Regions from separate parts of the Bifidobacterium sp. KRGSERBCFTRI genome, predicted to be linked through region 2. Evidence: riboswitches for the same ligand, from Rfam matches in the RefSeq annotation. Region 2 holds a riboswitch; each other region holds the start of a gene.
The links. Region 2 has a riboswitch for thiamine pyrophosphate ahead of tenA (thiaminase II). Riboswitches for the same ligand answer to the same signal wherever they lie in the genome.
Positions count from the first base shown of each region.

Region 1: linked by a shared signal. The riboswitch ahead of OGI63_RS11460 (hydroxyethylthiazole kinase) and the one ahead of tenA (thiaminase II) in region 2 are both predicted to bind thiamine pyrophosphate.
Region 3: linked by a shared signal. The riboswitch ahead of OGI63_RS10775 (hydroxyethylthiazole kinase) and the one ahead of tenA (thiaminase II) in region 2 are both predicted to bind thiamine pyrophosphate.
Region 4: linked by a shared signal. The riboswitch ahead of thiS (sulfur carrier protein ThiS) and the one ahead of tenA (thiaminase II) in region 2 are both predicted to bind thiamine pyrophosphate.

Region 1 covers NZ_CP109653.1:2,643,036-2,650,822, reverse strand. The annotation lists partial or broken gene OGI63_RS11485 (MFS transporter) at 1-693, opposite strand, end outside; partial or broken gene OGI63_RS11480 (LacI family DNA-binding transcriptional regulator) at 992-2,034, opposite strand; gene OGI63_RS11475 (MTH1187 family thiamine-binding protein) at 2,137-2,502, opposite strand; gene thiD (bifunctional hydroxymethylpyrimidine kinase/phosphomethylpyrimidine kinase) at 2,591-3,433, opposite strand; partial or broken gene OGI63_RS11465 (thiamine phosphate synthase) at 3,568-4,317, opposite strand; gene OGI63_RS11460 (hydroxyethylthiazole kinase) at 4,461-5,345, opposite strand; TPP riboswitch at 5,336-5,449, opposite strand; gene OGI63_RS11455 (MerR family transcriptional regulator) at 5,627-6,070, opposite strand; gene OGI63_RS11450 (aldo/keto reductase) at 6,298-7,173, shown strand; gene OGI63_RS11445 (flavodoxin) at 7,170-7,442, shown strand.
Region 2 covers NZ_CP109653.1:1,198,981-1,206,767, forward strand. The annotation lists gene OGI63_RS05030 (IS256 family transposase) at 1-917, shown strand, start outside; gene OGI63_RS05035 (hypothetical protein) at 947-1,099, shown strand; gene OGI63_RS05040 (DUF6508 domain-containing protein) at 1,384-2,949, shown strand; gene OGI63_RS05045 (GNAT family N-acetyltransferase) at 2,995-3,711, shown strand; gene OGI63_RS05050 (metallopeptidase family protein) at 3,728-4,096, shown strand; gene OGI63_RS05055 (YccF domain-containing protein) at 4,175-4,585, opposite strand; TPP riboswitch at 4,650-4,749, shown strand; gene tenA (thiaminase II) at 4,740-5,480, shown strand; gene yhbY (ribosome assembly RNA-binding protein YhbY) at 5,603-5,908, opposite strand; gene OGI63_RS05070 (aldo/keto reductase) at 6,179-7,015, opposite strand; gene OGI63_RS05075 (energy-coupling factor transporter ATPase) at 7,376-7,787, opposite strand, start outside.
Region 3 covers NZ_CP109653.1:2,485,255-2,493,041, forward strand. The annotation lists gene ftsZ (cell division protein FtsZ) at 1-71, opposite strand, end outside; gene dusB (tRNA dihydrouridine synthase DusB) at 232-1,485, opposite strand; gene OGI63_RS10770 (glycine--tRNA ligase) at 1,616-3,091, opposite strand; TPP riboswitch at 3,244-3,344, shown strand; gene OGI63_RS10775 (hydroxyethylthiazole kinase) at 3,333-4,244, shown strand; gene thiD (bifunctional hydroxymethylpyrimidine kinase/phosphomethylpyrimidine kinase) at 4,297-5,847, shown strand; gene OGI63_RS10785 (MTH1187 family thiamine-binding protein) at 5,936-6,304, shown strand; gene OGI63_RS10790 (LacI family DNA-binding transcriptional regulator) at 6,378-7,436, shown strand; gene OGI63_RS10795 (MFS transporter) at 7,734-7,787, shown strand, end outside.
Region 4 covers NZ_CP109653.1:373,994-381,780, forward strand. The annotation lists gene OGI63_RS01510 (cation:proton antiporter) at 1-775, opposite strand, end outside; partial or broken gene OGI63_RS01515 (class C sortase) at 1,703-2,221, shown strand; gene OGI63_RS01520 (amino acid permease) at 2,445-4,013, shown strand; gene OGI63_RS01525 (thiazole synthase) at 4,194-5,108, opposite strand; gene thiF (sulfur carrier protein ThiS adenylyltransferase ThiF) at 5,259-5,972, opposite strand; gene thiS (sulfur carrier protein ThiS) at 6,025-6,219, opposite strand; TPP riboswitch at 6,448-6,551, opposite strand; gene OGI63_RS01540 (aldo/keto reductase) at 6,656-7,678, shown strand.

The sequences.
Region 1 (7,787 bases), 1.4 Mb from region 2:
TGCGTTCGGATCAGCTTCCTTCTTGAGTTCTTCCTTCTGCTCGGCCGGAACCCAGAAAGCATAGACGCACAGCATGCTGGGGCCGCAGATGGAACCAACCCAGAAGTTCAGCAGCGGGTTGATGTTGAACAGGAAGCCTGCGCACAGTGCCACGACAGCGTAGCCGAAGGAGCCCTAAGCGCGGGACTGGCCGTATTCGAAGCCGAACTTACGGGAGTAACGTTCGGTGATGGCTTCGAACAGGGAGCAGCCGGCCATGAAGCCTGCGGACAGCACGATGGAGCCGAGAAGCACGCCGATGAATCGGGTGGTGCCGCCGGCGGTCAGCATCGGCTGGTACACGAACTGCACGAACGGGCCAACGCATGCAGCGACCGCAGAGATGAAGATCACGAGCTTACGCTTAATGCCCAGCTGGTCCTGAATGGTGCCGTAAACGAACATGATGACCAGGGTGGCCAAGGAGTTGATGGAGTAGATCTGGCCCTGTTCCGCGGAGCTCATGCCCAGACCGTGGGTCGGGTCAGTGAGCCAGCGGGAGAAGAAGGACCACCAGATGCCCCAGGAACAGAAGAACATGAAAATGCCGAAGGAGCTCTGCAGATAGGAAGGATTCTTCCATACAGAACGTGTTTTGCTTGCCATTTTGATTCTCTTTTTCTCTTCGCGCTGCCGCTGCCGCGCGGCAGCGATCGCTTCCGATGTTGTTTTGGCTTGCGCCTGCTCTGATTTCAGCTGCCGTGCCGAAAAGCGAACATGGCTTCAAGATAGCATGTTGCAACTGCTTCGTCAATCGTTTGACGTCAATCGTTTGACGTCAAACGTTTGTAAGGATTTGCGGATAGTTGAAATTAAGCCTGAATCAACTGCTGGCGGACTGTTGGCACGATTGCTTTATTCGGCGTGTCGTGAACAAACGCACAATTTTCATGTATAGAAAATGGCTGTGCGAACAATCGTAAGCATTTGAATCGTTGTAAAAACAGAAAAATCAGGATATGACGGAATCTTTTTCCAACAATGCGCAGTGGATCTTCGCCGGAATCGGCGCATCAAGCGGCGGCAGGGAAGCTCTGGCGGATGGACATGAACTGGTATCCACATCCTTGCCTTCAATCATGGAAATCAGCTTGCAGGCTGACCAATAGCCCATTTCGTAATGTGGCAGTTCGACGGTGGTCAGCTGCGGTTCAAGTGTCTCTGCGAACACGCGGTGGTTGTCCACGCCGACCACGGAAATATCCTTGCCTACCGTAAGCCCTCTTCTTGCCGCGCATTCGTACACATACCAGGCGCGCGCATCATTGAAGCAGAAGAAGCCGTCCGGATGCTCGTCGTCGAACAACTTGTTCACGGCGCGTAAAGCTGGACCGTCGTTCATTACGTTGCATACCAGCGATGGGTTGAACGCACGTCCGGCCTCCTGCAACGCGGTGCAGTAGCCGGCAAGACGACCGTCCTGCGCGATCATGTTTTCCGCGCAACCCACGTACGCGATACGTTTGCAATCGGCCTGCAGCAACCGTATCGTGGCGTCATAGCGATCATGAACTCGTCGGGCTCGACGCTGGGAACCTTGTTCTCATAATCGGTGGCGTCCACCATCACCACGGGATAATCGCTCAACGATTCAGGCACATGCGCGATGCGGTTCGACATCTTCGAATAGAAGAATCCATCCACGCCGTATCGTTTCAACGTGGCGATTTCGTTCTCCTCGCTCGCCTTGCCGTCGGTGCTGACTGTGAACAGCATGTAGCCGTAGGCACTGGCCGCATCCTGCGCGCCCAGAATGATGCCGCCTGCGTATGGTGTGGTGGCAACTTCCTCGCTGATGAAGCCGAGGATTCGGGTTTTGTTGGTACGCAGGCTTCGCGCCAACGGATTGATCTTGTACCCGAGCTCGGTCGCTTTGTTGCGTACGAGTTTGGCGAGCGCGGGATTTACCCTGCCTTCGTCGCGTCCGTTGAGCACCAGGGATACAGTGGAGATGGATACCCCCGTTTGTTCGGCGATTTCCTTCATTGTCGTCATAATCGCAACACTATACCCAAATAAACGCGAAAAGCGCGCTTTTGCCAAGAAAAAGCGCGCTTTTTTACATGGAATGGTTTCGTTTCACCACTGTAAAGGGGGTTATTTCGACAGAATCTCGTTTACCAGTTCCTGCTTGGCGTGGATCTGTCCTTCGAAACCGGGGCGGATGTCGAGACGGATCACCACGTCGGTGCGGTATCCCTGGCCGGCGAGCTTCATGGTAGCGTCGCGGATCACCTTGAGCACATCGTCGATGTCTCCTTCGATGTTGGTGAACATGGCGTTCGTCTCGTTCGGCAGGCCGGATTCACGGATCACATCCACGGCCTGCGCCACGTACGTGGACTTCTCCGGGCTGGCGCCGGCGGGGGAGATGGCTACTGCGGCAAGCGTGTTGATATACGGTTTGCCGGTTTCCGGATTGACGGGCACTTCCTGCTTTTCTGCGTTGCGATCGAGCGTCATGATTACCTTTCTCAGCGTTGTCTCGTGTGTTTTCGTGCGATTACTTGTTGTACTGTTCCAACGGTTGCCGTGGTTCGCGTGGCTTGGCTCAACGCCACTTCCACGCGTGGTCCATCGGACCGGAACCATGTCCAAGATCGAGCTGCGCTTCCAAAGCGCCGGTCAGGTACAGCTTGGCATGGTCGACGGCCGTCGGCAGCGCCTCGCCAAGAGCCAAATGGCTGGCGATGGCGGAAGACAGTGTGCAGCCGGTGCCGTGCGTGTTCGGGTTGTTGATGCGACGGGAACGGAACCAGGTGATCTTGCCATCCGGCTCGACAAGCACGTCACTCGCGTCATGCGTGCCGTGGCCGCCCTTGACGAGCACCGCGCAGCCGAAATGGCCGGCGAGCAGATGACCTGCGGTCACCATGTCGTTCTCGGTGGAGATGGATTCGCCGTTCTCATAGTCGATTGCGCCCGCACCCTGCTCTACGGCCAAGTCGCACAGTACCTGGGTCTCCGGCATGTTCGGCGTGATCACAGTGGCCAGCGGGAACAGTTTGGACGTCAGCGCCGCGATGGCATCATCCTCGATGAGCTTCGCGCCGGACGTGGCCACCATCACCGGGTCGAGCACCACGTTCTTCGCGTTGTGCGCGGTCAGACGGTCGGCGATCACGGTGATGAGCTCGGCGCTGGACACCATGCCAATCTTCACCGCCACCGGCGGAATGTCTTCGAACACCGCGTCGATCTGCGCCGCAAGCATTTCCGGGGGAGTGTTGGTGACCATCGTCACGCCGGTGGTGTTCTGCGCGGTCAGCGCCGCGATCGCGGTCATGCCGAACACGCCGTTGGCGAGCATGGTCTTCAAATCCGCCTGAATGCCGGCACCGCCGGACGAATCCGATCCTGCGATGCTCAATACCGGTGGCAATGTGCTGGTCATGGTAACTCTCCTTATTAGGCTCACTGATTCATTGATTATCTTCACTGAGCTCACTGATACAGTGTAGAACCACCTTTGCGGAACTTCTCGCTCATCTCAGCGGGCTTGTCGATTTCCTGTACGACGGACTACTTCACACGCGGCGCATAGCCGTGCTTCGCGTCGCCGCGCACCGCCTTCCAGCGCGTCACCATTTCGCGGGTGGCCGCTTCCGGATCGTCGGCACCGGCGATCGCGGACACCACGAACCAGCCGGCCGCCTTCGAACGGGCCAGCATCTCCATATCGTCGGCATGTACGCCGCCGCCGACCACTACCGGGAACTCGCTCGCCGCGCAAATCGCGTTGATCTGTTCCTCGTCAAGCGTGTGCCCGGAACCGTCGTTGCCGCCCACGGAAGCCTCCGGCTTGGTGGTGGACACATGTAGCGGGCCGGCGCCGATGTAGTCGATGCAGCCGCTCGGCAGCTCGTTGATAAGCTTCACCAGACTTTCGGTCTCGGCGGACAGGCCCACGATGGCATCCTCGCCGAGCAGCGCGCGAGCCTCCTGCGGTTCCATATCGGTCTGGCCGATATGCACGCCATCCACCTTGATGCCCTTGTCGCGCGCCTGCCACACCACATCCACGCGGTCGTCGATCACAAACGCCACGGAATCGGACTTGCCGCTGTTCTTGATGACCTGCGCGATATCGCGGGCCATTTCGGTGATATCCTTCGCATCCGCGTTCTTGGCGCGCAATTGGATGAACGTCGCGCCCCCACGCAACGCGTCATCCACCACATCCGTCACCGGCCGGCCCTTGCAATCCTGCGGACCGACCACGAAATACGCGCTCATATCAAAGCAGTCGCGCATCGAGGCGAATGGATAATTATTCATTGGTCTCCCCTTTGTTGTTCTTTGGGTAAGTGCTCCAGAAGAAGTCTTGTTATTTTCCGTTTATTTTCCGTCGCACCGCACTGAACGTATATATTCCGTATATACGATTGCGATGGTGCGAAACCATCCACGGAACGTTGCGGTCAGTTGGTTTCGATGATGTCGGACGCGGCCACCTGGTCGGCGGTGACGTTCCACAGCGCGTCGAGCAGCGCCACCTGGAACGAACCGGGGCCATCGGATTTGACTTCGGCGATTTCGGACGCACGATCATACAGCAGCGACGCGGCAAGGGCGGCGACCAGCGGCTCGGCCACGGCAAGATACGTTGCGGTCACGCCGCCGAGCGAACAGCCGGCGCCGGTGATCTTCGTCATCATCGCGCTGCCTCCGGGCAGGCGGAACGTGCGCTCGCCGTCGGTCACCAGATCAACCGCGCCGGACACCGCGACCGCGCCTGCTCCAACGGGGGAGCGCTTCGCCAGATGGCGGGCGAGACGCTTGGCCGCGTCGACCGCGGCATCGACCTCATCGACGGCTTCCACGCCGGCGGGACGGGTCGCGGGCGTGGTGCTGTCGGCGTCGGCGAGTCCCCACATCGCGTCGAGCGCGATGATCTCGCTGGCGTTGCCGCGCACGATGGTCGGCGGAACGTCACGGAACGATTCGAGGATGGCGGTGCGTGTCTCGCCGATGCCGGCCGCGACCGGATCGAGCACCCAGGTTTTGCCGTTCTCATGTAGCTTGCGCGCGATCTCGGGCAGCGCGTTCTTGAAGAACGGCAGCAACGTTCCCACGTTGATGTAATTGGATCCTGCGATTTCGGCGGTGGCGATCACGTCATCCGGCAGATAGCTCATGGCCGCGGTGCCGCCCGCGGCGAGCTGCGCGTTGGCCACCAGATTGATGGTTACGAAATTGGTGAACGACTGCGCCAATGGTGTCTGCCCGCGCACGTCCGTGACGGCTTGTTTGATGGCGGCACGCAATGTGCCGAGTGCGTCATTGGTGGATGGGTCATCGCTCATGATCTGCTCCCTACGTTGGTCCTAACCAACAGGTTCAAAGGGTCAGGCGTTCATGCCTATCTCAGCTTGATGGACTTGGACATCAAGCACCCCCGCATGTTTACAACAGTGGTTAATCTATCTGCGTCCCTTGACAGGCGCGATTCCGTAGGTGATTTTGGGCTTCCGTAGGTGGTTGCTGCCGGATAAGCATCGGCGAGATGCCTGGAATTAGGCGTTTGCTCGTGTCCGGATTCGAAGCTGACCGCCTACGGAACGCAAAAATCACCTACGGAACGCAGTCAGTCGCTTTGCGTCGTGTCGATGACGTTGCTGCAGTATGCCGTCCTGCCGGCAGTCACGTCGGCGTAGAAGCGCTGTTTTTCATCGATGTATGCGATGGCTTTACGCAGTTCCTCCAGTTGCGTCTCCAGATGCTCGCGTTTTTCGGCAAGGATTTCCTGACGTTCCGGTATCGATGACTCACCTTTAAGACAGAGTTGCGTGTAGTGCCGCATCTCCTTGATGCCCAGACCGCAGCGTTTGAGGCATGTCAGGCCGTTGATCCATGCGATGCATCGCTCGTCGAAGACGCGTCGGTTGTTCTGGTCTCGTTTGAGACCGGGCACGAGTCCTGAATTGCAATAGAACTTCAATGCTTCGTAATTCATGCCGGTTAGTTTGCAGGCCTGCTTCATCGTATAGGTTTTCATGTTCTTATGGAGTGGCACTGCCGTGATTGCCATACGTGGCTCCTTTCGGACGCTGCGCGGCAGGACGTTCGGCGGGTGCCGCCGGATGGGGTCGGGCTTGAGGCGCATTGTTCTTTTTGTTTGTACCTATCATGTCACATTTCCGGTTATTAATACCGGTAGATAGTACCGGCGTGCCGTAATTTGACCGGTAGCAGCTACCGGATTTTATCGTGGGGGTCAGAACGGCATACATGCCGGCACTGAATACCGACGAATTTATGGAAGGAAAAACAGTGGAATACGTGAAACTTGCCAACGGTATTGAGATTCCGAAGATCGGATACGGCGTCTTCCAGATCAGCAAGGACGATGCTCCTCGCTGCGTGCGCGAGGCCATCGAGACCGGGTACCGCCATATCGACACCGCACAGTCGTACTTCAACGAGGCCGAAGTCGGCCAAGGAATCAAGGATTCCGGTATCGATCGTAAGGATCTGTTCCTCACTACCAAGATCTGGATCAGCAATTACGGCTATGAGAACACGCTGAGGTCCGTCGATGTGTCCTTGAAGAAGCTTGGCACCGACTATCTCGATCTGGTGTTACTGCACCAGCCGTTTTCCGATACCTACGGCGCGTGGCGTGCACTCGAAAAGCTCTACAAGGACGGCGTGATCCGCGCCATCGGCGTGAGTAACTTCTATCCGGATCGTCTGGCCGATATGGTCGCCTTCAATGAGATCGCCCCGATGGTCGATCAGGTCGAGACTAATCCGCTCAACCAGCAGATCGAAGCTCGCAAGAACATGGTCAAGCGGGGCGTGGCTCAGGAAGCATGGGCTCCGTTCGGGGAGGGCATGCAGAACATGTTCTCCAATCCCACCCTGGCCAGGATCGGCGAGGCGCATGGCAAGTCCGTCGCGCAGGTGATCCTGCGTTGGCTCACCCAGCGCGACATCGTTGCTCTGCCCAAGTCCACGCACAAGGAGCGCATGGAAGAAAACCTGAACATTTTCGATTTCCGGCTCTCCGACAGCGAGATGGCAACCATCGCGGGCCTTGACACCAAGACCAGCATGTTCTTTCGCCACGACACCCCTGAGGCGGTCGACCGCTTCGTCGGTTATGTCAAGGAACGTGCCGGCCGCGAATGATTCCGGTCCATGACATGGTCGGTGCCGGCAGCACTGTGTATCTGGGCTTCCCGATTTGGTGGATGGCACCTGTTTGGCTGGTGAACGATTCCGTCAAATCCAACGATTTCGCAGGTAAGACGATCATTCCGTTCTGCACTTCCGCCAGCTCCGATATCGGCAACAGTGCATCCACGCTCCAGAAAATGGCAGGCAGCGGTACATGGCTTACCGGGCACCGTTTCTCGGAATCTGTTTCCGAGAAGGACGTGACCGATTGGCTGATTTAGTCCAAAAACGGTATCGCCGAATAGCGAAGACATGGGGCGACCATTGTACGTTCGGCTGCAGCATTTCGTGTGCTGAATAGCAGGTCGCCTCTTCCACGCTCTTTTGAGTATCCCATCCGAATGTTTAAGCCGGCGTGGAAGTAGTAAGTGGTATGTGTGCTGTCCTGCCTTGCAGGAAGACATGGCGGGCATTTTCATTATGATGAAACGTCATCAAATATCGGATTATTTCCGATAATCATTCCACGAGATGGGCTTCCCCGTATTATTTCCTGAGACGTTTGTGACGTCCCTATGTATTTGCGTGCGGGGATAGAATTGTTGACGGAAGAGAACCGTGAAAGG
Region 2 (7,787 bases):
GGAACGGCTATCGTGAGAGAAGGCTTCGGACGGTGATCGGCGAGATCGTGCTGCGGGTGCCCAAGCCGCGCGAGGACACGTATTTCCCCGAACGGGTGATGCGCCCGTACTCGCGTGTGGACCGGGCGATGGTTGGCGTGGTCTACAGGGCATACGTCAACGGGATGAGCACCCGCAGGATCGAGAAGGTCGCGGACGAGCTGGAGTCCGGCCGGCTGAGCCCGTCGACCGTCTCGCGCATGCGCGCCTCGCTGGACGGCGAGGTCGACGCGCTGCGCCAGGCCGAGTTCGACGCCGGCTCGCCGGTGCAGTACCTGTGGTTGGACGCGACCTACGTCAAGTGCCGCGACGACGACTCGCGCGTGTGCTCCCAGGCCACCGTCACCGCGATCGGCGCGTTCATGGACGGCACGAGGCGTTTCGTGGGCTTCGACCTGGTGGACACCGAGTCGTACGACTCATGGAAGCGGTTCCTGCTCTCGCTGCGCCGTCGCGGCGTGGCGGGCGTGCGGCTGGTCACCTCGGACGCGCACGCGGGCCTTCGCCGCGCGATCATGGAGGTGTTCGACGGCGCCTCGTGGCAGCGTTGCTTCGTGCACATGCAACGCGACCTGACCGCCCGCATCAGGCACAGGAAGGACCAGGGGCGCGCCATGCACGCCCTGTCCGCCGTCCCACGCCAGCCGGACGCGGCCATGACGCGTGCCGCCTACGACGCGGCCGTCGTCCGCATCGGCGCCATCGACCGGCGCGCCGGCGAACTGCTCGAGGACGCGAGAGAGGACGCGCTGGCCCATCTGGCGTTCCACCGGGAACACTGGGTCAGGCTGCGCACCAACAACGTGCAGGAACGCGCCAACGCCGAGATCAAGCGACGCACCCGCGCCGTGCAGTCTTCCCCTCACGCGAGTCCCTGATCCGCCTGGTCGGCGCCGTCCTCGTCGACATGAACGAGACCTGGGCGACCCGCAGGTTCATGAGCGGCGACGACATGGCAACCGCCCTGAACCCGCGCACACCCCGACGCGCCGAGATCACCGACGAGATGCAACGACGCGCCGACCAGATCATCATGACCGCACTCGAGTCCGCGGCATGAGCATGTAATCAAAACCAACCGATGCCGGCGACGACGCTGACACCAACATTTGAAACGCGATCTTGAGGAGTGTGAAACGCGCTTGATAATCTGCTGAAAGCGAACTATGCTCAAATTAGACAAATGAACAGACAATCAATGGCATCTTAGACGGTTCCTCTAAAATATTACGACGCACAGCTCCCTTCGGGTCGGATAAAGTCCAGATGGACGTGCATTCTGGGAATTCTCGTAACGCTTACACGGAATGCACATGTGAACAGGGGAGTGGAAAGAGAGTAGGCATGGTCCGACGGCAATGCATCTGCGGCGCGCACCTCTATGGCCTCGGCCACACCGGTCCGAACATGTTCGGCTTCATCCCGTCGTCATCGCTGGCGCATTACAACTACGACTGCGAATTCAACACCGGAGTTACGCTGCCGGGAGGGCGAATCCTCGAGCAATGCGAGAACTGCGGTGCCATCGTGCTGTGCGAGTACCCCACCCTCGACGGTTCCAGACGAGGGGAGGATCCACTCATCGCCTACGGTCCTGGCACTGTGTACGAACAATGTGACATCGAATCGGTGCCGCTGACCTACCGCTCGTTCAGGGCGCTCATGTCTTCGGGCGTCACCGGCGGCGTCATGTATTCCGAGGCGTTCAAGACGAACATTGCGAAGCTCTTCGACACCGACATCGACCACCTGCCCAGTTGGAAGGTGCTGAAGGATGCCTTGCTTGATTCCGAGAACTGTGCGCTCGACGAATGGTGGCAGGCCGCGATCGGCCGCAACTTCATCGTGCTGTACGAGAACTCCAAGGCATTGCGGCTTGTCGCCGCATGGCATCGTGTGCCGGGGACCGAAATTCTCAACACCGACATGCGACGGGTGATCGAGGAGAACCGGGATCCCATGCGTCACACGGCCTCCGATGCCGATGAGATGGAACAGGCCGGGCGGGAACTCGAAATCAGCGATGCCACCAAGAGGCTTCTGCTCACCGGTACGCATGCGCGCCTGCGTCTCATAGCCAGGTCGATGAGACTTGGCAAGCCGATCACCGAACTGGCTCGATTCGTCTCCCTTGAATCGTTGATGGGCGGCAAGCAGCTATGGGAGAATGGTGATGTACGCGAGTTGCATTTCGTGCCGTTCGGCATTTTCCATGCCGAGGTGGCCGATGATACCGAAATGCACACCGTCGACATCATTATGCGTCATAATTTGCTGTCGCGCATGATGTGCTCATGCGAGCAGGCACAAAGTCTGCACGTATGTCGGCATGAGGTGGCCACAATCCTGCAGTTGGCCCAGCAGTTCCGGTTCGCCATAGACCTCGACGTCGAACATGGTGTGTCGATGCGCGAGGGTGAGCATGGGACAGGCGGCCAGTTCGGGCATTACGCCAATATGCTCGACGTGATGCGCGAACATGAGGATTCCAGGGATACCTATGAATGGCTCACCGCGTACATTCAGCCCCTTGAAAGCGACACCGGCGACCTCTATCACACCGAGTTCATGACGATGCCAGGTGTGATGAGCAGCGTGCCATACGTGGTATATGAGCCGATTATGCTCGGCTTCATCGATTCCGTGCTCACCCGATGTTCCGCTGACTTCACCAAGACGCTGCGCCGTTATGGGCTCGATGCCGATGTGGATCCGAAGATCTTGAATATGCGTTCGTTGGACATGGAATTGGTGAGCGCACTGATCACCATGATTGTGTACCGCGAACGCCGTTCCGACGGGTACCTCGCCGAATGCTTGGAGAATGGCGTGCTCGTCGGCCTGCTCAAGCGTATGAGGGAACTCGTGGAGGAACACAAGGGGCGTCAGTCACGGCGCATACGCCAATAGGTTGAAGCCAATGACCTCATGCGGCTGTGGGATACACTTGGGGTTATGAATGATTCGATCAGTTACAGGACGTTGCAGCGCACCGATTACCCAGCGTTAACGAAGATGTTGTGCGAGACGTGGCACAAGCAGGATCCGCAGATGGATGAGGATCTGCAAATGAAGCTCGCCCAGATAGATCTCGAATACTGCCTGGCACGCACAACCACCGCAGAAGTGGCTGTACGCGATGGTGAGGTGGTCGGCGCCGTTCTGGGTCGCATCGACGCCCAGGAGACCCGCAAGGGAATCAACCAGCATCATCGCAGCGTCATGAAGATCATGGGCCCGCTTTTCTTCAACAAGTCAGCTCATCAGGCGTTGAAGAACATGCTCAACGCCGAGAAAGCCGACCGGCAGATGATCAAGCAGGCGAAGAAGGACGGCCATGCCTATGACGGCGAGATCGTGCTCTTCATTGTGCGCGAGGACATGCGCGGCCAGGGCATAGGCCAGCATCTGTTCGACTGGATGCTCAATGAGTTCAAAGTAAACAATGTGGAACACTACTTCCTGTACACCGACACGGATTGCGACTACGGTTTCTACGAGGATCGCGGCATGGTGCGTCGCATGGAGATGCCCATGGAACCCCACACGCCGAAGGAGGACACCGAGGCGCATCAGGAAGCTGATTACCTCGACAACCATTTGCATGCGCTGATGTTCGACAACGAGACGTCACCAGCCAATGAGGGTGTCAATCCGCTCGGCCGTGACTAATTGAGAAGGCGTCGACATGCATATGAGCGAACCTGAATTCGAGCGGACCGTCACCGAGGCGGTCCGCTCCGTTCCAGAACGGTTTAAAAAAGCGCTTTCCAACATTGCAATCACCGTGGCCGACGAGCCGACGGACAAAGAATACGTCAGCATGACCCACGGAGACGGGGAGCTGCTCGGCCTCTACCAAGGCACGCCGATCACCCAGCGTACCACCGGATACGCCGGCGTGCTGCCGGACCGCATCACGATCTTCAAGGGCCCCCATGAACGCATCTGCGCCACGCATGCGCAGATGGTCGAACAGATTCGCAAGACCGTGCTCCACGAGCTGGGGCATTATTTCGGATTCGATGACAAGTACCTGCACTCGCACGGCTACTGATGCTGGCGAATATACGCAATGACGGTGGCCGGAGACCTTGAGAACCAAGGTCGCCGGCCACCGCCACCTTATGCGGGACTAGTCAATGGTGGTGCCGAAAGGCCACAGGGCAAGCTTGCACATCTTGAATGACTGAATGCCGAAAGGCACGCCAATCACCGTGATGCAATTCAGCACACCGGCAATGAGATACCCAAGCGCCATCCACCAGCCGACCAGCACCACCCATACGATGTTGAGCAGCAGCGAACCCACCGAACCGCCATAGACGACGTGTTGGCCGAATGGGGTGAGCGTGAGCTGGGCCATCTTGAACGACTGCACACCCAACGGGATGCCCACGATCGTCACACAAAGCACGAGGCCGACCACGAACCAGGCGAAGGCGATCTCCAGACCACCCAGAACAAGCCAGATCAAATTACCGATGAATCTCATACCGACAGTGTAGGCCGGCCATGGATACGCGGCCAAACGCACGATGTCCATCGGCGAACATGCAGGGACCTGCACGGAGACGACATGGCGCTTCGTCTGCCGACCATGTGACAATACGAAGATGCGGGGGGACTCAGACGAGTTGAGAACGCGACAGCGTGACCCTTTGAACCTGTTGGCTAACACCTACGTAGGGAGACATCATATGGCGAAATCCATGCCGACCACCATCACCAGAACCGACCTGCCACCGTTCGCGTCGCGCATGCGCCAGGCCGCCGATCCGGTATGGGAAGAGGGCTACAGGCAGCCATTCATACAGGAACTCGGCGCTGGAACCCTTGACCGTTCGAAGTTCGCATTCTACCTGATGCAGGACGAGCTCTACCTCGGCGCCTATGCGAAGGTGCATGCGCTCGCCGTGACGAAGACCGACGACCGTGAGGTGATGGCATGGATGGCGAGTGTTCAGGACGCGATCCTGCATGTGGAGACCTCACTGCATCGCGATTATCTGGCATCATTCGGCCTGACCGAGGAGAAGGTGCTGCACGGCCAGCAGTCCGCATTCGCGCGCGCCTACACGACGAACATGCTCACCACCGCGTATTCGGGCGATCTGCTCGACATCCTGGTGTCCGTGCTGCCCTGCGCGTGGGTGTACGCCGACTATGGCGAGCGACTGGCACGTGATTTCGCACAGGGACTCGAGCACAATCCATGCCGGCAGTGGATCGACATGTACAAGACCGACGAGTTCTGGCAGAGCTCCGTATGGCTGCTCGCGCAGATCGAACGCCGCGTTGCCGGCGTGGGCGAGGAGCGCCGGCGTGGACTGGTGGATTCGTTCGTGCGTGGTGTCGAATACGAGTACATGTTCTGGGCGAGCGCCTATGAGCGCCAGATGACCTGGAAACCGCAGTGGGAGGGCCTCACCTCACGCTGATCCGGTATCGGCGTGCAGATTTGCGGATGCTCCGCGCTTCGCCGCACGCGATTGATGTGCCAATGAAAACGCCCGGCTCATGTGGGCCGGGCGTTTTCATCCGTAAAGGCTTTGCATTCGTTCTATTCGCGCACAAGCTGGATGTGCTCGATGTCGTCGCGATGTGAACGACGGTAGAGCACGGCACGGTTGCCGATCACCTGGACTACCTCGGCCCCCATGCGATCGGCGAGTCCCTGTGCGGCCTCCTTGGCGTCTATGCCCGAGCCGTCGAGCACCTGCACTTTGATGAGCTCGCGTTTCTCGATCGTCTCGTCCGCCTGCTTGATCACGTTGTCGCTCAGATCGCCTTTGCCGATCTGTACGAGCGGCTTGAGCTGGTTCGCCATCGCGCGCAGCTGCCTGACCTGCTTCTTCGTCAATGCCATATTCTTGTTCCTACCTTTGGAAACCCGGTTGTCTTACAGATTCCGTGCGTAACAGACCGCTCCATCGTACAGGAGCGTTGGGTCAATGCGTGCCGATCGCGAGGTTGGGCTGAATACGAAGACAGTCGGAATACGCGTGTGAGATATGCGCTGGGGTTGGGCGCCCACGGGACGGGGAGTGTCTCGTCACTGGATCGCAAGCGCCCTTTACGTTCCTCAACACTCCCCGTCCCGTGGGCGACCAACCCCAGCGCAGGCAATCAGTGGCGATCAGAAGTCGACGTGATGGGGATCGGCACCCTGACGTTCGCCGGTGTCCATCGCGTTGATCCGGGCCATGTCGTTCTCGCCCAGTTCGAAGTCGAATACGTGGATGTTCTGCACGATGCGGGTTTCATGCACCGACTTCGGCAGCGGAATCACCTCACGCTGCATGTGCCAGCGAATCATCACCTGGGCAGGGGACTTGCCGTATTTGTCGCCGATATCGCGCAGCGTCTCGTTTTCGAACAAATCACTGCCCCGACCTCCCATCGGATGCCATGCCTCGACCGCAATGCCCTTGCTGTGGCAGAAGTCGATGAGATCCTGATTGGCGAAGAGCGGGTTGGACTCGATCTGGTTGACGGCAGGCTTGATCTCGGCGAGATCCAGCAGCTCTTCGAGCTGATCCTGCTCGAAGTTGCATACGCCAATGGCCTTGACGCGGCCGTCGCGGTAGAGCGTCTCCAGTTCCTTCCATGCCTGCTGCCAGCCTTCGACCGGCCAGTGCAGCAGGTAGAGGTCGAGATAATCGAGATCGAGGAGCTTGAGGCTCTTGTCGAAGGCCTCCTTCGTCTTGCCGGCGCGAATGTCGTCGTTCCACACCTTCGTGGTGACGAAGATCTGGTCACGTGGCACGTCGGACGAGGCGATGGCCTCTCCCACCGACTTCTCGTTCTTGTAGAACGCCGCCGTGTCGATGAGACGGTAGTTGTTGGCCAGCGCGGCCTTGACGGCGTTCACCGTCTCTGGGCCTTCTTCGGCGTGCCATACGCCGAAGCCGATTTCGGGCATGAGTACCTCGTTGTTCAGTGCGATGGTATGTTCGCCATCCTGCAATGCCATGACTTCCTCGTTTCTGTACTTGTGGTGGGCATATTCTCCTGCGTTTCATCTTAATGGCCCCAAACAATGGACATGCAGCATCGTGCTCTATGAGAACAAGGCGGCAGTGGAGAGGAGTGCGGAAATAAAAAACCACCCGCCATGCGGCGGGTGGTCACGACTCATGTGCGTCGCCTACGGCATTGGGTCCTTGTGGGACGAACCGTGCGTCATACATTCGACGTGGACGGAACGGCGCTCAATGCTATTCGCGTCAACCTCATTCGTCGGCGCCGCCGTGCGCGGTGATTGTGTCATCGTACATGACGGGTGTCGTTGTGAATATTTTGCATGAGTATTCGTTTTGAGCGTAACTACAATTCATATGGTGAACACATTCATGGCGATTATGGCCGCCAACGTCGTCACGGTGAGCGTCATGAACACGATGTCACGGCCGCGTATGTGCATGGCATGCCAGGTGGAGCGGGGGCGCCCCTCTTCGAAGGAGCGTGCCTGCAGGGCCAACGACAGGTTGTTGGCATGGCGTATGGCGCCGGCGAATACCGGTATGATGGTCGCGCACATCGCGTTGACCCGTTGTGGCAGGGAACCCGATTCTATGGAACCGCCACGAATCGCCTGCGCATCTCGAATGGAGAGTGCCTCCTGGGCCAACGTGGGCACGAACCGCAGGGCCAACGACAGCACCAATGCCGTCTCCTGCGTATGCCAATGCAGTCGCCGCAGCGGTGAGAGCAACGAAGAGAACGCCGCCGTCAGACGGGTGGGG
Region 3 (7,787 bases), 1.3 Mb from region 2:
GCGCCACCGACACCAACGACCTTGATGATCGTGGTGTCGTTGAAATTGTCGGTCTGGGCGATCTCGCTCACGTTAGTCTCCTGTCACTCACGGTTGTACACAACTGTACCGCAGATGGGTGAGAAAACAGGCCTCCCTCCACTGGCCAAGGCCAATCCGCTCACCCTCCTCTTTACATTCCTCGTAGACACCGTAGACCCGATTTCCGAAAGTTTTCTTAAAACGTGTCGCTCAGTAGCTCGCATCCATCGGGTCGTCGCCGAACAGTCGCTCGCGCTCCTCGTGGGTCGTGGTCCGCGAATCGAGCCAACCATATGGCAAATGCACCTTCTTCGCAAAGCGAACACGACCCCTCGGCTGGTCCACCACCCGTTCAGGATACTCGATGTTCGGGTCAAGCGCGTCCACCTGCTCACGAACATCCTTCAAACTCTCGCATTCCATGAACGCGCGCCTGGTGGAGCCCCCCACCGGGAACCCTTTCAGGTACCATGCGACATGCTTACGCAGGTCGTGCACAGCCATCCGCTCGTCACCATCGTAGAACTCGGTGAGCAGCTCGGCATGGCGCATGATGATGCGCCCCACCTCGCCGAGGGTGGGGTTGATACGCACGTCGCTGCCGGCGAAGGCGTTGCCTATATTGCCGAAGAGCCATGGCCGCCCTTGGCACCCGCGACCGATCGCCACTCCGGCACACCCGGTTTCGTTCACCATCGCGATGGCGTCCTCGGCACCCCAGATGTCGCCGTTGCCGAACACCGGTATGTCGAGCGTGCTCACGAGCTCACCGATCCGGCACCAATCCGAATGACCGCCATAGTATTCGGCAGTGGTGCGGGCATGCAGGGTCACTGCGCTGCACCCCTCCTCCTGAGCTATGCGCCCGGCTTCGAGGAAGGTCTCATGCTCATGGTCCAGCCCCACGCGGATCTTCGCGGTCACCGGAATGTTCGCCGGCTCGCACACCGCAACTACGCGCTGGACAATCTCGGTGAACAGATCCGTTTTCCATGGCAAGGCCGATCCTCCACCACGCCGGGTGACTTTGGGAACCGGGCACCCGAAATTGAGATCGAGATGATCCATCATGCCGTTGTCCACCAGGAACCGCGCCGCTTGTTCCATAATCGACGGGTTCACGCCATACAGCTGCAGCGATCTGATGCGCTCGCTCGGTGCGAACCTGCACAACCTGAGCGCCTTCGGATTGCGCTCGACCAGCGCGCGTGCAGTGACCATCTCGGCCACGTAAAGGCCGTCGGGCCCATATTCCTCGCACAGCACACGGAACGGCCAGTTCGTCACACCTGCCATCGGGGAGAGCATGACCGGAGTGTTCACCATGACATCGCCGAGCCTGATCGGTGCCAACGGACCGGCCAAAACCGGTTCAAGCCGTGCACCGGCATCTGCGCAATCCTTGGCATCTGGGCTTGCCTCGCGTTGCCGGGATGTGTTCAGTATCGTCTCCTGCTCGCTCATATCCCCTCGTTCATGTGTCCGAATTGTACAGAGTATCGTATGAATTATTCGCACGCTCGCCTCGTACGCAAAATCGCCTGCGTCCCGCAATCTCAGGCATACGGGGCGCAGGCGATTGATGCATGGCAGATCAGTACAAACCGCCGGCCTCGGCGATATGCACGGTCTCGGGCCATTCGGCGCCACCCATCGACACCGGTTTGAGCGGCACACGTGTACGTTTGTCGTTGATGCGCTTGGCCACGTAGTCGGCAACCTGGGTGAGCGCCACGCGCTCCTGCTGCATCGTGTCACGCTCGCGAATCGTCACGGCCTGGTCATCAAGAGTGTCGAAGTCGACGGTGATGCACAGCGGGGTGCCGATCTCGTCCTGTCGACGATAGCGGCGGCCGATCGCACCGGATTCGTCGTAGTCGATCATCCAGTCATTGAGACGCAGATCCTGCGCGAGGTCCTGGGCCACCGACTGCAGTTCCGGCTTCTTGCTCAACGGTAGCACCGCGGCCTTGACGGGAGCGAGACGCGGGTCGAGACGCAGCACCGTGCGCTTGTCTACGCCGCCCTTGGTGTTCGGGGCCTCGTCAACGTCGTAGGCATCCACAAGGAAGGCCATGAGCGAACGCGACAGACCGGCTGCAGGCTCGATGACGTACGGAATGTACTTCTCGCCGGTGGCCTGGTTGAAGTAGCTCAGGTCCTCGCCGGAATGCTTGGCATGGGCGCCGAGATCGAAATCGGTACGGTTGGCCACGCCCTCGAGCTCACCCCAATCGGAGCCCTGGAAGCCGAAGCGGTATTCGATGTCGACGGTGCGCTTCGAATAGTGTGCGAGCTTTTCCTTCGGATGCTCGTAATGGCGCAGATTCTCGGGGTTCACACCGAGGTCGATGTACCACTGTGTGCGGGCGTTGATCCAGTACTGATGCCAGTCCTCATCGGTGCCCGGCTCAACGAAGAACTCCATCTCCATCTGCTCGAACTCGCGGGTACGGAAGATGAAGTTGCCTGGCGTGATCTCGTTGCGGAAGCTCTTGCCGGTGTTGGCGATGCCGAACGGCGGCTTGGAGCGCGACGAGGTCATCACGTTCTTGAAGTCCACGAAGATGCCCTGTGCCGTCTCCGGTCGCAGATAATGGAGGCTGTTCTCATCTTCCACAGGACCGAGGTGCGTACGCAGCATCATGTTGAAGTCACGGGGTTCGGTCCAATTGCCGCGGGTGCCGCAGTCCGGGCACACGATGTCCTTGAGGCCATTCGGGGGCAGCTGGTCGTTGTGCTTCTCGGCATACGACTCCTCGAGCTTGTCGGCGCGATGACGCTTGTGGCAGGTGAGGCATTCGATAAGTGGATCGTTGAACACCGACACGTGGCCGGAGGCGACCCACACCTCGGACGGCAGGATGATCGACGTGTCGACGCCCACGACATCTGGTCGGGTGACGACCATCGAGCGCCACCATTCGCGCTTGATGTTGTCTTTGAGCGCCACGCCGAGCGGCCCGTAGTCCCACGCAGAGCGGGTGCCACCGTAGATCTCGCCGGCCGGGAACACGAAGCCGCGACGCTTGGCGAGGGAGACAACTTCATCGATTTTGGAATTAGCCACAATGCACCTTCTGGTTTGAACGGTTTGGGGTCTTATACAAGGCTTCACCCTACCGTTGGCGGCTGACACGCAGGGAGCCCGTTCCGGTGCCCATGTGGGGTGATGACACGCATGAGCACAGCAGGCGTCGAGAGTGTTCAATACGTTTGGAATACACATGTCAGGGGAGCTGATAGAGCTGAGAGTGGCTTCGCGCCTAACCCTTCGAACCTGTTGGCTAGCACCAGAGTAGGGAGTACAGATGACCACAGCGTCGACCACGCCGAATTCCGACACATCCAATCTACACGAGGTCGCACCAGACGACCCCATTCGTGAGCGTATACGCCAGGCGGCGCAGAATGTTCGCGAGCAGACCCCGCTTGCGCAGTCATTCACCAATTTCGTCACCATTAATCTGGTGGCCAATGCGCAGCTCGCCGCGGGGGGCACCGCCGCCATGAGCTTCCTTCCCAACGATGTGACCTCGTTGGCCTCTTCGTGCGGTGCCACATACATCAACGTGGGCACGCTGCTGCCGTTCTACCGCGATGCACTGCAGGAGATCTCGGAGCATCTGAGCCGCCATGGCTGCAAGTGGGTGCTCGACCCGGTGGCAGCCGGCGTTGGCGTCGCGCGCACCGAGATCCTCAAGGGGTTCAAGGATTACCCTCCCACCGTCATCCGCGCCAACGCATCGGAGGCACTGGTGTTGCACGACATGTGGCAACTGGGCGATGCAGCCGGAACGGATGAGCACAATGGGCCCGCAGGCGTGGAGGCCGCCGACAGTGTGGATGCCGCCATCACCGCGGCCACCGATCTGGCGGCGTATCTGGCGCTCCACTCCCCCACCCACACGGGGGCCGTCGCGGTCTCCGGCGAGGTCGATCTCGTCACCGACGGACGACTCGTCTACCGACTTCCCGGTGGAAGCGCGATGATGACGAAGATCACCGGTGCCGGGTGCTCGCTTGGGGGTGTCACGGCCACCTATCTTGCAGTGGCCGATCCACTGGTGGCATCACTGGCCGCCTCGATGCTCTACAACGTATCTTCCGGAGCCGCCGAACGAGCATCGCATGGGCCGGGATCGTTCCAAACCGCGTTCCTCGACGCTCTGTGGAACGTTACGCCGGAGGAAATCGCCTCCGCACCGCTCTATTTGGCCTAGAATCTGCCATGGCACGGCATGCCGGCACACAACAAACGAATCAGGTGACACAATGAACTCGTTCCCATACCCATCCATGCGCGACCGTTTCGACCTGCGCTTCTATTTCGTGGTCGGCCCCGACGATTGCGGCAACCGGCCGATTCTCGACGTCGTGGCCAAGGCCCTCGACGGAGGCGCCAGTTTCATCCAGCTGCGCGCCAAAACCCAGGATGTCGCCGAGATCGTCTCCCTGGCGAACGACATCGCCGAAGAGATCGCAGGCCATCACGTGGAGCACTCGGTGGCCTTTGTGGTCGACGACCGGGTCGATGCCGCGCTCGAGGCCCGTGCCAAGGGCATCAAGGTCGACGGGGTGCACATAGGTCAGGACGACCTCGATCCAGTGGTGGCACGAAAGCTGCTTGGACCTGACGCGATCATTGGACTGTCGGCGAAAACCGTCGACGAAGTGCGCGAAGCCAACCATCTGCCCGAAGGCACCATCGACTACATAGGAGCCGGCCCACTGCACATGACGGCCACGAAGCCCGAGAGCATGATCGTCGACGAAAATGGCGATATCACCACGCTGAACGTCTCCTCCATCGACGAAATGCGCACGATGAGCAAGTATCCGCTCATCGTGGGCGGTGGCGTGAAAGCCGACGACATTCCCATGCTCGCCAAGACGAAGGCCGACGGCTGGTTCGTCGTATCCGCCATTGCCGGCGCCACCGACCCGGAGCAGGCCACTCGCCGTCTGGTCGATGACTGGACCGCCATTCGCGGCGACGAGAAGCCCCGGTACACCGGACGCAAGCCTGCTGCAACCAAGCTGCCGGCCGTGCTCACGATCGCCACAACCGACTCCTCCGGCGGTGCCGGCATTCCCGCCGACCTCAAGACGATGCTCGCCAATGATGTATTCGGCGAATGCGTGGTGGCGGGCATCACGGCGCAGAACACGACCGGCGTGCAGGCCATCGCCGCCGTGGACCCCAGCATCGTGGGCGCCCAGATCGATTCGGTTTTCGACGATATTCGACCCACCGCCGTGAAGATCGGCGTCATCGTGGGCGTTGAATCTGTGAAAACCGTCGCCCGCAAACTCAGGGACCACCAGGCCACGAACATCGTGGTCGACCCGGTCATGGTGGCCACAAGTGGGTCGAGTCTTGCCGCGGACGACACAATCGCCGAGGAAATCAGCAGTCTCTTCCCGATTGCCACGGTGATCACCCCGAATATTCCTGAGGCACAGGTGCTGGCCCAGATGCCGATCGGCAACCAGGCCGACATGGAGACCGCGGCCGTCCAACTCGCCAAGGACTATGGCACCTGCGTGCTGGTCAAAGGCGGCCATGGCGTGAAGGACGCCGACGACGTGCTCGCATTCCCGACCGGTGCCGTCACGTGGTTCGAGGGGGAACGCATCGCCAACGACAACACGCACGGCACCGGCTGCACGCTGTCGTCCGCAATTGCCTCGTATCTCGCCCAAGGCGAGGACCTCGAAGACGCCGTACGCGACGCCAAGGCATACCTGAGCGGAGCTCTGCGCGCGAATCTTAACCTCGGCAAAGGTCACGGTCCGATGGACCATGCCTGGGCGATGCACTGAGCAGAAGGCAATCTGAAATTCCATAGCTGTGTGGCTGAGCGATGAACAGACATGCCCGGTCGCACGCCTGCGACAAAGGAGAAGACACATGAACAGCCCTGATCGCAATGCGGTGCGGCAGGAAGTGCCCGTGGACGAGCACGGCAAACCGATCATCAACACGGTGGCGGCAGTGGCGATCGCCCCCAGCGGTGTCGGCGCCGAGCTGAGCGAATACGTGGCGGAAGCGGTGGAGGTGATCCGCGAATCCGGATTGCCGAACGAGACGAACGCCATGTTCACGAACATCGAGGGAAACCTTGACGATGTGCTCAAAGCGGTGCGCGACGCCACGGTGAAACTCGCCGAACAGGGATACCGCACCGGCGTGACGCTCAAGCTCGACATTCGCCCGGGCTTCTCAGGGCAGATCAGCGAAAAGCAGCAGCTCGTGGACGAGATACTCACCAAGCGGTAAGCGGCACGGAATATGTGGGTGTGCCGTCGGTATGTCATGTGCATATTCGGCATAGGACGTATAAGGTGGAATCATGACGACGATGAAGGAAATCGCACAAGCGGCCGGAGTCTCCGTCTCCTCGGTCTCGCTCGTGCTCAATGGGCGTGATTCGGGGCGCATCAATCCGCAGCTTGCGAACCGCATACGCGAAACCGCAGAGCGAATGGGGTACCAGCCCAATGTGCTGGCCCGCTCCCTACGCACCAACCGGACGTATATGATCGGGTTCATCAGCGTCGAAGTGGCCACCACGCCATATGCGGGCGGTATGATCCAAGGTGCACAGGACGCCTTGAGCTCGCTTGGCTACATGCTCCTCACCGTGAACGGAGACACCGAACAGGCCCTGGAAAGCGAGATCCGCGCTCTGAAACGCTACGGTGTGGATGGCTTCCTGTATTCCGCGATGTCGAACCGCGTGATGACGGTGCCCAAATCACTCGCCAAGTTCCCTCTGGTGCTCGTCGACGCCGCAGAGGAGACCAATCGCTTCCCGTCCATCGAACCGGACGAGTTCCGCATCGGCTATGACGCCACCACCAGACTCATCGAAGCCGGATGCTCCCGCATAGCGTATGTGGGATGCGCCGAACCCATGGTGGCACAGACCGGCAGGCTCGCCGGTTACCGACAGGCCCTGATGGACCACGGCAGGGGCTTCGACGAACGACTGCAATGCGACGTGCTCAACAACGGGCCGGCACTACGTGCCGTGGAAGCGTTATTCGACACCGAGCAGCCCAACGGATTCTTCTGCTTCAACGACGCACGCGCCTGGTATGTATACGAGACGGCGGCACGACATGGACTGGCCGTCGGACGCGACATCTCGGTGGTCGGCGTGGACAACCATCGCGTATTTGCCGAGACACTCGAGCCGCAACTCACCACCATCGAACTGCCCCACTACGAGATGGGCTACTGGGCCGCGAACAAGCTCGTGTCGATGATCGAGAACCGCCCGCTCAATGAAGGCGATTGGCCCCATACGACCGCGGTGATGCCTCTGCTTGACACGCCATCGCCGGTGAAGGTGCACTGCACGCTGATCGAGAAGGGATCGGTGCGCGACACGCCGACGACCGCGTGACGCATGGTCACTGCGGCAGCAAAGAATTCGTCAAACGATTGACATTAAGGCTTCAGGAAATATGGTGGTTTTATGGAGAAGAAGTCAATCGTTTGATGTCAATCGATTTACACTCTATTCTGAGAACATATGGAACACCACAACTGACACAGACGACGCGAATGGTGCTCCCCTAGCAGACCCATCGAGGCCTGCCCCCTCCTGCGCACAACACGGACACACGGTGCACAGACCGGAGCAATGCGCGGGAGCCGTCATATACAACGCAGCTTAGGCTCAGACAACGAGGTTCACATCATGGCAACAACCACGAAGGTGTGGAGGAACCCCTCCTACCTGCAAAGCTCAACC
Region 4 (7,787 bases), 820 kb from region 2:
CGGGGATGATGTAACGCAGGATGAAGCCTGCGGCGAACGCGCCGAGCACCGCGTCAAGTTCGAACAGTGCGGAAATGGTGACAAGGAAGATGAGCAGGAATGTGGTCAGTCGCATGAGCGTTTGCGATGACGTGTTCGCGTTTTCCGTAAGGAAACGGTACAGGCGATGGCCGGTTTTCAGTGCTTTCGTAGGTAGCATCGCGCACAGTAGGCAGATGGCGAGGAACGCGCCGAGCACGAGCATGGTCTGCCAGCCGGTTCGGGTGGATAGCAGGATGGCCATGGCGAGGATTGGGCCGAGTTCGCCCCACGTTCCGTACGAGATGATGGCGTCGCCGATGGGGGTGCCTTCGAGGTTGCGTTCCTTGAGAATCGGCATGAGCGTGCCGAGAGCGGTGGTGGTAAGTGCGATTACCGTGGCGATGCCGTTGATGCCTTGCTTGGTGAAGAACGGAAGGAATGTCACGACCAGCCAGGCGAGGCCTAGCGTGATTCCCCATGTAAGCAGTCCGACTTTGCCTTGATGTCCGGCGAGTCGTTTGGGGTCGATTTCGTAGCCGGCGAGCAGGAACAGGAACGCCATGCCGAGCTCGTTCAAGAGTTTCACGGCGTCGTTCACTTCGATTATGCCTAGTCCGTACGGGCCGAGCGTGGCTCCGGCGGCGAGCAGCAGTACGGTTTGTGGAATGAATCTTCCCGGAATCAGCTGCGCCACAATCGGGCTGACGGCCGCCACCGCCATGATGATAGTCAGGGAAACAAGCTCTTGCGTCATACCGTCGAGCCTAGTGAGCCATTGTGACCGGAGGTTGAAGAATGTGATTTCCGCTATCTGTGGCAGGTTTCTTCGGGGAAACCGACCTAGGGGGCATGATTCCTACCCCCCCTAGGTCTGGATTTGCTCAAGGGACCTGCCACACATAACGCAAATCGTTTTCTTGTGAAGGGCGAATCTGCCACATATAGCACGTTTCACGACATTAAGGGGGTCGGTCGCGTTTGCGAGGCGGCCAACCCCCGGTTCTCGTCCGCCGCGCGCACCGCCCGCCCGCCAAATGCTATCTAGCTTATAGATGACGGGTGGTTCGCCCCATTTGCCAGTTCGGGGGTATAAATCATACCCCCGAACCGCCTATTCTCGTCTAGCGCCCGCCATCTATAAGCGAAATACCTTTCCGCAAAGCCCCAAATCCGCCATCTATAAGCCAGATAGACCCATCAGTTTGACCATGGATAGACTCGGTTAGAGATGCTCTTGGCAAAAATGCCAATTTCGGCCTCCTGCAAGGGTTTTGCTGGGGCTAACCCGCGATTTGCATAAAACCTAACCCACGATTTGCGTAAGTCCTAACCCATGATTTGCGTAAAACGTGGTTCGCTCAGAGCTGTGGCCGGAGACCGTCCAAGTTCGACCGACATTATCGGAATCGTCAGGGAAGAAGGCACGCGGGCGGAGTGCAATATAATGTTCCCTATGGCTGGCAGTTCAAGGGGGCAAGACTGATGGCAGTTTTTCCGCATGGGAGCGCGCGGCGGGTCGAGAAGCGACGGTCCGCAGCAAATTAAGGACTTACGCGCCGACGATTTTTATGGCGATTCGCACGATGGCAACGACGGCTCGCGCGGTCCGCACGACACCACGCGCAACACCTGCACCTACACCCTCCCGACTTTCGCGGAGGCGACCGACGCGTCCGAAGCGATGCGCGAGCGTCGCGCGGATCGCAACAAGTCCATTGCCATGCGCGTGCTTGCGGCGGTGCTGATTCTTACCGCGCTCGGCATTGGCATGTTTCCGAGAGTGTTGCAATACCGTTCGGCGCGCGAGCTGGCGAGCACGTCGGCGCGTTCCGAAAAGCGCGTGGCGGGCTGGCCATACCCGCAGGCCGATGAGGCGTTCGCCGCGGCCAGGGAGTACAACAAGCGACTTGCCAAGTCGGGGCAGCCGGTGATTGGCGAGGCGAAGGATCCGCTCGCCGAACTGTATGACGATCCGCAGAATGCAGCCAACAACGCCAGCGCCGACGGCTCAGACAACTCCAGCGACTCCGCCAGCGCCAAAGACACGGAATATCAAAGCCTGCTCGACTCCGGCGATGGCGTGATGGGGGCCATCCGTATTCCGAAGATTTCCGTGAACCTGCCGGTTTACCACGGCACGTCCGAGCTGACGCTTGCGTCCGGCGCGGGTCACCTGTACGGCAGTAGCCTGCCGGTGGGCTCGACTCCGAAACCGCCATCAGCATCATCGGACAGCAGGCCCGCCGCATCGACGAGGTGCAGCGCGAAAACGAAGACCTCCGCGCCAAACTCGACGAGCTGACCGCCTAGCCCGCTCATTCTTCATCATGCCGGCTTCTGTTCCTCCCAACAGAGCCGGCAAGCGTCATCTGTCAGACAAAAGCGGGCGCATTGGGCGGTTCCCGCGGTAGGGTGTGACCATTATGACTTTAGGGAATACGAATACCGGGAAGGCCGGCACAAACACGCAAGCTGCCGACGCGTCTGACGCAACGCAGAACGCGCAAAGCACACAATCGCATATCAAATCCGTCGAAAGCCTCGACAAAGACAACGACATGGAACGCGGCCTGAAAAATCGCCATGTCCAATTCATCGCCATCGGCGGAACCATCGGCACTGGCCTGTTCCTCGGCTCCGGCAAATCGATTGCGCTGACCGGACCAAGCATCATCTTCGTGTACATCGGCGTGGGCCTCATCATGTTCCTGCTCATGCGCGCCATCGGCGAAATGATGTACAGCGACCCAAGCCAGCACACCTTCATCAACTTCATCACCCGCTACCTCGGCCGCGCGTGGGGCAAATTCGCCGGCTGGACGTACTGGATTGTGCTCATCCTGACCGGCATGACCGAAATCACGGCCGTCAGCACCTATTTCGTCACGTTCTTCGGCACGTTCGGCATTGACCTCAACGCGTGGAAATGGCTTATCGAACTGTGCTTCCTTGTGGCGCTCACCGGCATCAATCTCATTGCCGTGAAAGTGTTCGGCGAGGCGGAATTCTGGTTCTCCATGATCAAAATCACGCTGATTGTGGGTCTGATTGTCACCGCCGTGGTGATGCTGTTCCTCGGTTTCAGCTACCCGGCCACGCATATCGAAGGCGTGGACGGCACGGTTTCCGGTGCCACTGTGAGCCTTACGAACATTGCCGACGGCTTCCAGCTCGCGCCGAACGGCTGGATGAACTTCTTCATGAGCTTCCAGATGGTGTTCTTCGCCTACCAGCTCATCGAATTCGTGGGTGTGACCGTGTCCGAAACCCAGAACCCGCGCAAAGTGCTGCCGAAAGCCGTCAACGAGCTGATCATGCGCATCCTCATCTTCTACGTGGGCGCGCTCGTGGCCATCATGGCGATCGTGCCGTGGCGCAACTTCCACCAGAACGCGGACGGCTCGTTCGGCTCCCCGTTCATCATGGTGTTTAAGTACGCGGGCCTCGACTGGGCTGCCGCGCTCGTGTTCTTCGTGGTGATCACCGCAGCCGCGTCAGCGCTTAACTCGCTGATCTACTCGGCTGGACGCCATCTGTACCAGCTCGCGCAGGATTCCGAATCGCCCGCCATGCAGCGTCTCGGCGAAGTGTCGGACCGCAAGGTTCCGGCGAAGGCGATTATCGTGTCCGGCTGCATGATCCTGTTCTCCCCGCTGATCAACGCGATTCCGGGCGTTTCCGGCGCGTTCGTGCTGTTCGCCTCGGCCGCCAGCGCCGTCGTGATCTTCATTTACATTCTGACGATGCTTGCTCACCGCCGCTACCGTCAAAGCGCCGACTTTCTGCCGGACGGCTTCGTGATGCCGGCCTGGCAGGTGTGCGATTGGATTGCGGTCGCGTTCTACGTGGTCGTGTATGTCACGTTGTTCCTGTCTTCCGACACGCTCGGTTCCGCAGTCGCCGGCCTGGTCTGGTTTGTCGTGTTCGGTGGCTACTGCCTGCTGCACGAGCGGTTCCAGAACCGCGACCTGAAGGCGGCTCTAGGGAAGTAGACGTATTGCCTGTCGCTGCGGTATGCGTGGCATGCGCGTGTTGCGCTACGTGCCGCGCATCTGACGAAAGAGGGTCGGTGGAAACCTTGCGAAAATGTGCGTCTCCACCGACCCTCGTCGTGTAATCGCAATAAAACAGTGCGAAACGTTAGTGCACGAATCGTACGAAACCGACGCGAATCAGCCGATGTAGTCGGCCTCGTTCGTTGGGCTGGACGGCACGGCATGATCTTCCGTAACCTTGCCCAAGCCAGACAAATACGCTTCACGACCAGCTTCGATCGCCTTCTTGAACGCGCGTGCCATCAGCGGAATATTGCCGGCGGAAGCGATGGCCGTGTATGCCATCACCGCGTCCGCGCCCATTTCCATGGCTTCCGCAGCCTGGCTCGGACGGCCAATACCAGCGTCGATAATCACCGGAACATTGGAATTCTTGATAATCACTTCAATGAAATCGCGTGCACGCAGACCCTTATTCGAGCCGATCATCGCGCCAAGCGGCATCACGCAAGCCGCACCTGCGTCTTCAAGACGCTTCGCCGCAATCGGATCGGGGAACATGTACGGCATGACCACGAAGCCTTCTTTTGCCAGCTGTTTCGTGGCTTTGATGGTTTCCTCATTGTCGGGCAGCAGATACTTCGCCTCATGCTCGATCTCCACCTTCACGAAGTCCGTCTGGCACACTTCGCGCGCGAGACGGGCAATACGCACCGCTTCCTCTGCATTGCGTGCGCCGGACGTGTTCGGCAGCATGGTGATGCCCTTCGGAATGTAGTCGAGCAGGTTGTTTTCGGTGGTGCGGCAGCGGCGCAGCGCCATGGTGACGATCTGCGTGCCCGCGTTCTCGATGGTCGCCTTGATGAGGTTCAGGTCGTAACGGCCGGAACCGAGGATGAAACGGCTCGTGAACTTGTGCCCGCCGAGGATCAGCGGGTCGGCGTCGCCGGTGGCGATCTCGTCGTACGCATGAGCGTCCGGCTCCGGCAGGATCGCCGTGTTCGTGGTGGTGCCGACCAGCTCGTCGAGCGTGGCGTTCGGTGCGGCCGCGACGTCGGCGGCTGCGGTGGTGATGGTGTTTTCGGTGCTCATCGTCGGTTCCTTTCGTTGGGGTGTTTGTTGTTGTTGCGATTGCTGTGCTGCTGTTGTGTTGCCGTTGCGTCGCTGTTGTGTTGTGTGCAACGTGCGTTTGTAATCGCAATAAAAATTTCGATTACGGCAGTGGAGTAACGTAGCAGTGCGTCAGGCGTCTTCCTCGCCGAGGATCAGTCGCGTGATCATGTTCGCTTCGTGGCAGGCGACCACGCCCACGCGCGGCGCCATCAGGCCGGCACCCGGTACCGGAGCCGTCTCGCCATCGCCACAGAAGTAGAAGTTCTTCGAAACGCGACGCGTGCTCACCAGGTTGGAGCTGCGGAAGCCGGCCATGCCGGACGCGCTGACGAGCTTCTTGCCCGGCAGATTCTCCAGCACCGCGTTGACGAGCATCGTCTTGTTTTCCGGCACGTCGAACGCCTCGCAGATGATGTCCTCGTTTTCGAACAGCGTCGGCACGTTCTCGTCGGTCACCTTGACGGTGTCGATGGTGATGTCCGTGAACGGGTTGATTTGGCGCAGATTGCTGCGCAGCGCCTCCGTCTTGTACTGGCCGAGGTCCTTCAGGAAATACTGCTGGCGATTCAGGTTCGTCATATCCACGCGGTCGAAGTCGATCAAGTGCAGGTGGCCGACGCCGATGCGGGTCAGCGCCACCGCGATGGTGGAGCCGAGGCCGCCGCAGCCGCAGATGGCCACGTGCGCCGCGTCGAGCTTGTCCTGTGTGGCGGCCGTGTGACGGTCGAGCAGGGCTGCGCGGATCTCCTCGCGGCTGACCAAGGTGGCCGGGTCGGGCTGGTTGTCGAAAGCGTGCTGGCGGGCGTCGATCTGCGCCTGCGATGCGGATGGTTCAAAAGTCATGGTTGTTCTCGTATTCTCGTTTCCGTTCGTATGGTTTGTTTCGCTGCTGTGCTCAGCCGCCCTGCACGAACGTGACGATTTCCAACGTGTCGGTGCCCTTGAGCTGCGTCTGCGCACGCTGGGCGCGCGGCACGATCTCGCCGTTGAGCTCCACGGCCACGCGGTCGGCGCGCAGACCGCGCTGCTCCACTAGTTCGGCCACGGTGATCGGCGTGGCGACGTCCTCTTCCTTGCCGTTGATGATCATTTCGGTTCCCTTCTGTATGTCAGGCCCCACGAGTGCCGTTCCCGCCGAAACGGACGTTCAGAACTGCTTTGTGGGCTTCCGAGCGTCTGCTTCCGGTGAATCGGACATTCACGGTTGGTACGAAAAAAGGGTCGCCGAAGGAACCGTACCCTATGAGGTGGTGCGCCCCTCCGTGACCCTAATCACGCGATATTCGGTTATCGCGAACGGAAGATGAGATACGCCTTGCGGCGCGAACAACCCGTCTCCTTACGGCGGCATTACCCGCATCAAGTCCTCGGTCGAAGCTGTATGAGCTCCCTCTCAGCCTTTCGGCTCCCGTTCGGTTGTGCCTTTATCTTCGCGCAGGCGCCCGACAAGCTTGCGCCGGTTCACGTTGGGTTAGTCTTGATGTGAACATGTGCGAATCGGCTGCGTGCTTGCAAGGAAGGGGAAGATGATGATGAACGGTGAGTTGGCAGGATTTACGATTCCTCGGCTCGGCATGGGAACGATGGCTTTGGCGATTGAGGGGCGTCCGGATCGCGATACTGCGATTCGTACGATTCATGCCGGTTTGGACGCGGGTGTTCGCTATTTGGATACGGCTTGGTCGTATTATCTGCCGAGCGAGCCTGGCACTGGCACTGCGAAAGATTTGGGGTACGGCGAAAAGTTGGTGCGTGATGCGCTCGCTTCGTGGAATGGCCCCCGAGATGAAGTGCTGGTCGCCACGAAAACTGGCTATCGACGCACCATGGAGATCCCCGCTTTTGTTGCTCCTGTGTCCGATTCGCCAGAATCGGACACTCAGGGGCGGGATTCCGAGGGCTGCAGTCGTCGGCCTGGCGGGGAACGCCAGCATTTGCAGGCGGCGGGCAGTCAATACGGGTGGATGGCGGATTCGCGCCCCGAAACCATGATTCGTGACGCCAAGGAATCCGCGCTGCACTTGGGCGTCGATACGCTCGACCTGTTGTATTCGCACGGACCGGACCCGGAAGTGGCTTATGAGGACCAGGTCGGCGCGCTGAAGCAGCTGCTTAACGAGGGCGTGATCCGGTACGCGGGCATTTCCCGCGTGGACAACGCGCAGATCGACATCGCCCGCGAGATTCTCGGCGACAAGCTGATCGCCGTGCAGAACCAGTTCTCGCCCTCGCACCCCGACCCTGAGCATACGATGGAGCACTGCGCGGAACTTGGACTCGCGTTCGTGTGCTGGAGCCCCCTCGGCGGCTTCCTCGACGCGTTCGACCAGCGCGCGTACGACCCGTTCCGCACGGTCGCCGGCAACCACGGCTGCTCCTACCAGCGCGTGGTGCTCGCCTGGGAACTGAGCCGCTACGAGCGGTTGTTCACCATCCCCAGCGCCCGCAATCCGCAGGAAATCAACGATTCCTTCGCCGCCACCGAACTGACGCTCACGCAGGATGAGCTGGCGATGCTGAACGCCTCCGTCGACGCCCGTCGCGGCTGAATTCCGCGCAATACGTACGATTGGCCGCGCCCGATTCCGCACAATAATCGCGATTCGGGCCGCGGCCTTTTTCGTGCCTTCTGTAGCTTGCTCGCTGCAAAATCGCCCT